Regions from separate parts of the Lysinibacillus sp. GbtcB16 genome, predicted to be linked through region 1. Evidence: riboswitches for the same ligand, from Rfam matches in the RefSeq annotation. Region 1 holds a riboswitch; the other holds the start of a gene.

Evidence for each region. Region 1 has a riboswitch for S-adenosylmethionine ahead of KVT27_RS20540 (cyclase family protein). Riboswitches for the same ligand answer to the same signal wherever they lie in the genome.
Region 2: it holds a riboswitch for S-adenosylmethionine, as region 1 does, so the genes downstream of both, KVT27_RS15580 (methionine ABC transporter ATP-binding protein) here and KVT27_RS20540 (cyclase family protein) in region 1, are expected to answer to the same signal.

The regions. Positions count from the first base shown of each region.
Region 1 is NZ_JAGXJV010000010.1:4,421-8,781, reverse strand. It holds gene KVT27_RS20555 (ABC transporter substrate-binding protein) at 1-133, shown strand, start outside; gene KVT27_RS20550 (helix-turn-helix domain-containing protein) at 212-1,783, shown strand; gene KVT27_RS20545 (YuzC family spore coat inner layer protein) at 1,934-2,335, shown strand; SAM riboswitch class I at 2,434-2,540, shown strand; gene KVT27_RS20540 (cyclase family protein) at 2,629-3,366, shown strand; gene KVT27_RS20535 (DedA family protein) at 3,395-3,991, opposite strand; gene KVT27_RS20530 (Cof-type HAD-IIB family hydrolase) at 4,015-4,361, opposite strand, start outside.
Region 2 is NZ_JAGXJV010000003.1:133,964-138,324, forward strand. It holds gene KVT27_RS15555 (acyl-CoA dehydrogenase family protein) at 1-86, shown strand, start outside; gene KVT27_RS15560 (arsenate reductase family protein) at 269-625, shown strand; gene gcvH (glycine cleavage system protein GcvH) at 707-1,087, shown strand; gene KVT27_RS15570 (toprim domain-containing protein) at 1,179-1,520, shown strand; gene KVT27_RS15575 (thioredoxin family protein) at 1,536-1,847, shown strand; SAM riboswitch class I at 1,904-2,007, shown strand; gene KVT27_RS15580 (methionine ABC transporter ATP-binding protein) at 2,091-3,119, shown strand; gene KVT27_RS15585 (methionine ABC transporter permease) at 3,109-3,777, shown strand; gene KVT27_RS15590 (MetQ/NlpA family ABC transporter substrate-binding protein) at 3,844-4,361, shown strand, end outside.

The DNA.
Region 1 (4,361 bases):
TACACTTTGGAAAACAGTTCCTGCTGTAAAAAATGGACAAGTTTATATTGCTGATCGAACTTATTGGCAGTCTGGCGCCATTACTGCAAACCTACGAAAATATGATGATCTTGAAAAATGGTTCGTGAAATAATTTACAAAAGAAAGCTCTTTAGGGGGCTTTCTTTCTGTTGTTTTCCAAATTTAAACTTTACTTAGGAGTGCATGGACAATGGGTACTTTAACACAAATCTATCATTTACAAACTATTTCATATACTATTCTACCAGCGGATATGCAGCCATATAGCCATACATACTATTCGCTTTTCATCCTTATTAGTGGTAACGGAACACTTAAGACAAATCATGAAACTATCCACCTTATGAAAGAAAAATGTGTGATTATTCCACCTAATTGCCATGTCGAAATTCACACTGCAAATGAGCCCCTCTGCTTATACCAATTGACATTTAACACGATTTATCTTAGTAAATCCCATGCCCCTACTAGTCTCTTTACAAGTGTTAGAGAACTACGTCTCCTTCCCTTTTCTCAATGCAATAGACTATTAGAAGCTATTTATCGGTGTCGTCAAGCAAAGGATGAACACACTATTTTTGAGCAGCATGTTCGTTTCCAAGAATTAATGCTATTTATTTTTGAACAAAACCAACCAAAGCCTATACTACAAAATGATCGTCAATCTGTAGAGCAATCCATTCAATATTTGCACAAACACTTTGGTAGGGATTGGACTGTTGAACAATTAGCAGAACTTGCAAATGTTCCAAGATGGAGTTACTCTCGTATTTTTAAAGATATTACGGGGCAGATTCCTCTTCATTATTTAAATAGTATACGTATTGAAAAAGCCAAACAATTATTAATGACAACTAATGATCGTGTATTTGAAATTAGTCAGTCCATTGGTTTTAATAACGAATATTATTTCAACCGTCGTTTTAAAGAGCATGTAGGTATTTCCCCAGGACAATACAGACGAAGTCAAAGTAATAATGTACGTGTATTCGCACCGTTCTTAGAGGACTTTTTTGTAGCTTTAGGTATTACACCCATTGCCCAATTTAGTCATTCCAAGTGGGGGAAACAAGACTATTTAGGTTTGCAGGATGTGCCCGATATCGATGTACAGTACGGAGAAGTGGATCGTCTCTTTCACTATAAACCAACTTTAATTATGTTAGATGCCGGTATAGAACGTTGGGAAGCTTGTCTTCATTTAAATAAGCTAGCCCCAATCTGTCACCTAGACCACCCTGGGGAAGACTGGCAATCGACCCTCTTTAAAATTGCTGACTTAACAGGAAAAACAGCTATGATGCAAGATATTATCTTGGATTACGAGGATAAGGTACAGAAGGCTCGACAAATTCTCGGTAAATCCGTTTACGGGCAAAGTGTGGCATTTCTTCGTATTTCAGCGATTGGCATTACGCTGTATGCCGGCCCTGAATGCGGTTATACAGGGCCAATCCTATACCGTGACTTAGGCTTAACGCCTCACCCATTAGTATGGAAAATACCGCTAAATCAGCGTAAAGCTCATCTGACTTCCGATCAGCTGCTACAGCTAGACGCGGATCATTTATTCATCACCTTCGACAAGCAGCACTCCATTTATGAGCATGAAGAGCGTACTATTTTAAAATCTTCCATGTGGAAAAACCTAAGTGCAGTTAAGAGCAGCTGTGTTTATGAGGTCGATTTTTTAACTTGGATGAATTATGGAATCCTATCACATAGCAAAAAAATAGATGATGTTTTAAATGTTCTTGGCTAAAGAACAACAAGGAAGCTTGCTATGGCTTCCTCTTTTGTTTGTGTAGCATAGCATGTTGTACACTCCTGTACAGAAACATCTTTATCCAAACACCTAAAAAGATCATGATACATAAGATAAGATATCAGCTTTTGGATAGGAGGAATTGAATTGTATTATAATCCTTATCCGTATTTTGTTCACCCCTACCATTACCCAATACCGTCAACGGCCCATCACCTTGTAGCTAGACCCTTTTCTCAACATTTAGCAATGCCGACCAGTAATAGTCCCTTTCCCTCTATTGATACACAAAAATTAATATCTTCAGCTACGCGGATAAAGGCGATTATGCAACAAGCACAATTACTTACGGATAAAATTGATAGTTCTCAACAATTTGCCCATGATTTAAAAAATGCTGCACAACTTTCAAATAAAACAGAGGTCGAAAAATTGATTACATCCACAGGCATCACTACAAAATTCGAAACCAACTATACACCAGATAATTTTAGAATACAGCTTATGGATAGTGATTGCTGTAGAGTAACGTTAATTTTAAATTGGTAAATAAAAATTTTAACCATGTAATCCTATAAAAGTTGTTAACTATAAAAATATATGCTAAAGTATTTGTACTGTTATTTCTGAAAATTCTTATATTCTATTTCTTATCAAGAGAGACGGAGGGATCGGCCCGATGAAGTCTCAGCAACCAGCTCAATCAGTATGGTGCTAATTCCTTTTGGCAAAATCTAAGCCTGAAAGATGAGAAGACGAACTACCCACGTATGATTTAGGGAGTCCTCTTCTATAGAGGACTCTTTTTTATTTACCATTACTTTTAGAAAGCAGGAAATTAAATGTCTAATGAACTTTTACAAGCATTGCACTTACTAAAATCAAAACAATGGGTCGATTTGACACATACCTTTGGCCCACATTCACCTCATTTTTTCATGTTTGAAGATGCTAAATTTGAAACATTATTCTCGCATGATGACGGTTTTTTCGCACAGCAATTTACATTCCCCGGACAATATGGAACACATATTGACCCACCTATTCACTTTGTAAGAAATACTCGTTTTCTAGATGAACTAGAGCTAAAGGAGCTAGTTCTCCCGCTTATCGTTATTGATAAATCACAAGAGGCTACTAGTAATCATGACTTTACGCTCAGTGTCCAAGATATTCTAGAATTCGAGGCACAACATGGACAAATAGAAGAAGGTACTTTTGTGGCACTGCGAACAGATTGGAGTAAGCGTTGGCCCGATAAAGAAGCCTTCAATAATAAAGATGTGGATGGCCATAATCATCTTCCAGGCTGGGGCTTGGAGGCATTACAATTTTTATTCAAGGAACGTAAAGTAAGTGCAATTGGTCATGAAACTTTTGATACCGATTCTGCTACTGATTTTCGTCAAAGCGGCAAATTGGATGGAGAATATTTTGTCCTTGATCAAGACACCTATCAAATTGAGCTTATGACTAATTTGGACAAGCTTCCTCCAAAAGGGGCTATTATTTTTAATATTGTACCTAAGCCTGAAAAAGCATCTGGATTCCCTGTTCGATCATTTGCCATTTTGCCATAACAAAAAGTCGGTACACTCATACCGACTTTTACTTTTGTACGTTTCTTTTTTTCAATAGATAATAAACGATTAACATGACAAGGACAAACAGTAAGATGACATAAATACTATAATGGGATAAATAGTAACCGACGAATCGCCACTTCTCCCCTAATACTTTTCCTAATGTTATAAATGTGAACGTCCAAATAAATGCTCCTGTATAAGCAAAGAATGCGAATTTTTTATAGGGATAATTATTAATAGCCGCAATATAAGCTGTCAGATGGCGTACACCTGGAATAAAATAACCAACTATTAATAAAAAAGGACCTACTTTCGTAAACATTTTTTTAGTAAAATCAATTTTTTCCTCAGTTATATGAAACTTTGGCCCATATTTCTGCAAGAGCGGTAAGCCAAATCGGTGGCCGATATAGTAGCTTAAAGTAATACCTCCCATGGCACCAATCAGGGCGCTTACTAACGCTGGGATATGTTCAAGACTTTCTCGATAAACACTATAGCCTACATAAGTTAAAAATACTTCATCAGGAAGTGGCAACCCAACAATGCCTCCAATTAGGATCACAATGATGCCAAAATACCCGTAATGTTCAATTAGAGATTGCACATGTTGCGCCATTTTCCAACCACCTAACACCTTTTCTATACAGTCATAACAGTAAAATTGCTCAAGCAAATATGTCGTAAAATAATGTGAAGCTGACGTAAAGCAAAATCTATGCCACCTTCAATAGATTTCTTTGTAACAAAATCTGCAGCATTTTTTAGAGCTTGGCTCCCATTTCCCATGGCTACCCCGAGACCAACCTGCTCTAGCATATCTATATCATTCTCTCCATCTCCAAAAGCTATTGCATCCTTAAAATTAATTTCAAAATAATCTAGTACAGCCTTTACAGCTATCGACTTGGACACATCCTGCTGTAAGACATTCACAATATAAGGATGCCATCGTTGCCGTAATATATTCGAAAATTGACAAGCTAATC
Region 2 (4,361 bases), on a different contig from region 1:
TAACACGTAACAATCCATACAACCTAATTACGAAGAAACGTGAAGCATCTGTGAAATTAATTGAAGCAGAAAAATATATCGTTTAATCGTATGAAAAACGCTAGCTATCCGTAAATGGGTAGCTAGTTTTTTTGTTCCAGATAAATTCGTGAAAGTAACGGATAAAAATACAGAACCAATGGATAGACTTACGAAAATGAGCGAAGTTCCACCATTCTAAATGATTATGATGGTATACTACAGAAAAAGACAGCAGAGGAGCATTTTTATGACGATTCAATTTTTCCATTATCCAAAATGTACAACATGTAAAAAAGCACAAAAGTGGTTAAATGATCATGACGTTTCCTATGAAGAGGTACATATCGTAGAGCAGCCACCAACAAAGGATGAAATAACAGCTTTATGGCAAGCAAGTGAACTACCTTTGAAGAAGTTTTTTAATACTTCTGGTATGAAGTATCGTGACCTTGGTTTGAAGGACAAGCTAGCTGATATGACTGAGGAAGAACAGCTTGAGCTACTTGCTACGGATGGTATGTTAATAAAACGTCCCATCGTAACAGATGGAAAAAAAGTAACTTTAGGGTTTAAAGAATCCGATTTTGAGCAAGCTTGGTTATAACCGTTTTTATCCTTGTTTTTATAGGAGAAGTATGGCACACTGAAAGTGAATATATTACATAATTATGGAGGGGTTTTTTGCATGAGCACACCGAAAGACTTACGTTACTCTGAAGAGCATGAATGGGTAAAAGTAGAAGATGGAAAAGTACGTATTGGTATTACGCACTTCGCACAATCTGAATTAGGAGATATCGTTTTCGTTGAACTTCCACAAGTTGGCGATGAAATCAAAACAGATGATCCATTCGGTAGCGTAGAATCAGTAAAAACTGTTTCTGAATTATATGCACCAATCTCAGGTACTGTAGTGGAAGTAAATGCAGATTTAGAAGATAGCCCAGAATTCGTAAATGAATCACCATATGAAAAAGCATGGATGATCGTCGTAGAGCCTGCTGATGCATCAGAAGTTGATAAACTTATGACAGCAGAACAATACGAAGAGATGACTGCAGAATAAGACAAGCCATAATCAAAAAACGTCGGAAACTACCGGCGTTTTTTATTATATAATAATGTATAAGTGGGTATGTCTAAATGGAGGTGGCGTAATGTTCGATGGGAAATGCTTGATAGTAGAAGGACGCTCAGATAAGCTACAAATTGAGCCAATTTTGAACGAGAATGTTACAATACTATGTACGAATGGAACAATTGGAGTGCATCAATTAGAAGAGCTACTCGATCCTTATGAGGGCTGTGAGCTATTCACTTTTTTTGATGCCGATACTTCAGGCGATAAGCTACGTGCATTAATGGACAGACATTATCCTGAAGCAGAGCATTTACGTACAATGCCAACCTATAAGGAAGTAGAAACGACACCACGAAAAGTGTTAGCGACAATTTTACTGCGTGCACATTTTTCAATCCATAATGAATATATTTTGTAAGGTTGCGTGAGATGAATGGAAGAATGGTCAAAAGAGCAGTGGGAAACGACATTACAGTCGGGAGAAAAAGCTGCGTTTTATTTATATACACCGATGTGTGGTACTTGTGCAGTGGCATCGAAAATGATGTCAATTGTAGAACAACTATTACCTCACTTAAAATTAGGGAAAGCAAATATTAATTTTTTGGAGCAAATTGCTATTGAACATCAAATTGAAAGCGTTCCTTGTTTACTTGTTTGTGATGGCGGCAAAGTGATAGAAAAGATTTATGCTTTTCAATCCGTACCATTTTTGTACGAATTGTTAAAAAAATCAATTGACTGAACTTTATTAGCGTGGTAAAGTAACAAATATATTACTAAAACATTAAATATATCGAACTCTTATGAAGAGCGGCGGAGGGAAGTGCCCTATGAAGCCCGGCAACCATCACATAGTGAAAAGGTGCCAAATCACCCAAAGATTTTTCTTTGAAAGATGAGAGAACGGTTCAACGTATAATACGTGACCCCTTCTACTTGTCTATAAGTAGAGGGGTTTTTTTATATAAGAAAAGGAGTATTCGCTATGATACAGCTTCAAAATATAACGAAGAAATACAAAACAGCAAATGGCGAATTAACGGCAGTCAAAGATGTTAACCTTACTATTAATAAGGGTGAAATTTTTGGCATTATCGGCTATAGTGGCGCTGGTAAAAGTACGATGATTCGTTTACTTAATGGTTTAGAGAAACCAACAGCAGGAACAGTAACGGTGAACAATCAAGAATTTTCTTCGATTAAGGGTCAAAAACTTAGAGCAGCTAGACAAAAGGTTAGTATGATTTTTCAACATTTTAACCTACTTTGGTCACGAACAGTTGCAGAAAATATTGCCTTCCCATTAGAAATTGCAGGTGTATCAAAAGCTCAACGGGAGGCGCGGGTGAAGGAATTGATAGCACTTGTTGGCTTAGAAGGTCGCGATCAAGCATATCCATCGCAACTGTCTGGTGGACAAAAGCAACGTGTAGGGATTGCACGTGCATTAGCAAATAACCCAGAGGTTTTACTATGTGATGAGGCAACATCTGCACTAGACCCTGAAACAACAGATGCCATTCTTGATTTACTGGTAGATATTAATGAACGTTTAGGGTTAACGATTGTCCTCATTACGCATGAAATGCATGTCATTCGCAAGATTTGTCATCGTGTAGCCGTGATGGAGGCAGGCGAAATTGTAGAGCGTGGGGAAGTATTGCAGGTTTTCCAGGCACCTCAGGCGGCCATTACTAAGAAATTTGTAGCCCAAATTACAAATACAAAGGAAACACAAGATACAGTAGAACAAATCAAAGCAAATTACCCAACGGGACAACTGGTCAAACTGATTTTTGTTGGTGAAAAAACCGAACAGCCTGTTATTTCACATCTTGTAAAGCAATTCGATGTGGAAGTAAGCATTGTACACGGGAATATTTCACAAACGAAAAATGGAGCATATGGTACGCTCATCGTGCAAATTGATGGGTCGAAAGCAAATGTGACTGAAGCCCTAAGCTATTTAAATACAGTGGAAGTACAAACGGAGGTGATTGCAGATGCTAACTAATCTCTTTCCGAATGTAGACTGGGATAGCATGTGGCAGGCTACGTATGAAACATTATATATGACAGCCATTTCTACAGTTATTACATTTATTCTAGGGTTAGCCATTGGGATTGTCCTATTTTTAACAAGTCCCAATCAGTTATGGGCTAATAAAATTGTTAGCTTTTTAACAGGGTCACTCGTTAACATTTTCCGCTCTATCCCATTTATCGTGTTAATTATTTTATTAATTCCATTCACTAAGTTTTTACTAGGTACAATCCGTGGAGCTAATGCTGCTTTACCTGCTTTAATTATCGGTGCGGCTCCATTCTATGCACGTATGGTATTAATTGCGTTACGTGAGATTGATAAAGGTGTCATTGAAGCAGCTCGTTCAATGGGGGCAAAAACATCCACAATTATCTGGAAAGTTCTAATCCCTGAATCATTACCAGCATTAATTTCTGGTATTACGGTTACGGCTGTAGCACTTGTTGGTTATACAGCAATGGCAGGGATAATCGGTGCAGGAGGTCTTGGAAATTTAGCCTTCCTAGACGGGTTCCAACGAAATCGCCAAGATGTGACATTAATGGCAACTATTTTGATCTTAGTAGTAGTCTTTATTATCCAATGGATTGGTGATTTCATTACAGAAAAAATTGATAAACGTTAATAAAACTGAGGTTATTCCGGTTCTTGCCGCTAACATATTTTCATCAAAATAAAGGGAGTGTCATAAATGAAAAAGTTATTAACAGGATTATTTTTATCAATACTTGTACTAGCTTTAGCAGCTTGCGGTACTGATAAAAAAGAGGATGCAAATTCAGCATCTGGTGATAAAACAGATAGTAAAGAAAACGTTACATTAAAAGTGGGAGCTTCTAATACACCACATGCCGTAATTTTGGATAAAGCAAAACCGATCTTAGCTGAGAAAGGTATTGACCTTGAAATAGAAACATATACAGACTATGTGCTACCAAACCAAGATTTAGAATCAAAAGAGTTGGATGCAAATTACTTCCAACATATTCCGTATTTAGAGTTACAAATTAAAGACAATGGCTATGACTTCGTCAATGCTGGTGGTGTTCATATTGAGCCAATCGGTATTTACTCTAAAAAATATAAATCTTTAGAAGAACTTCCTGAAGGTGCAACAATCTTACTTTCTAATTCGGTATCAGATCACGGTCGTATGCTGTCATTATTAGAAGCTAAGGGCTTAATTAAATTAAAAGAGGGTATTGATAA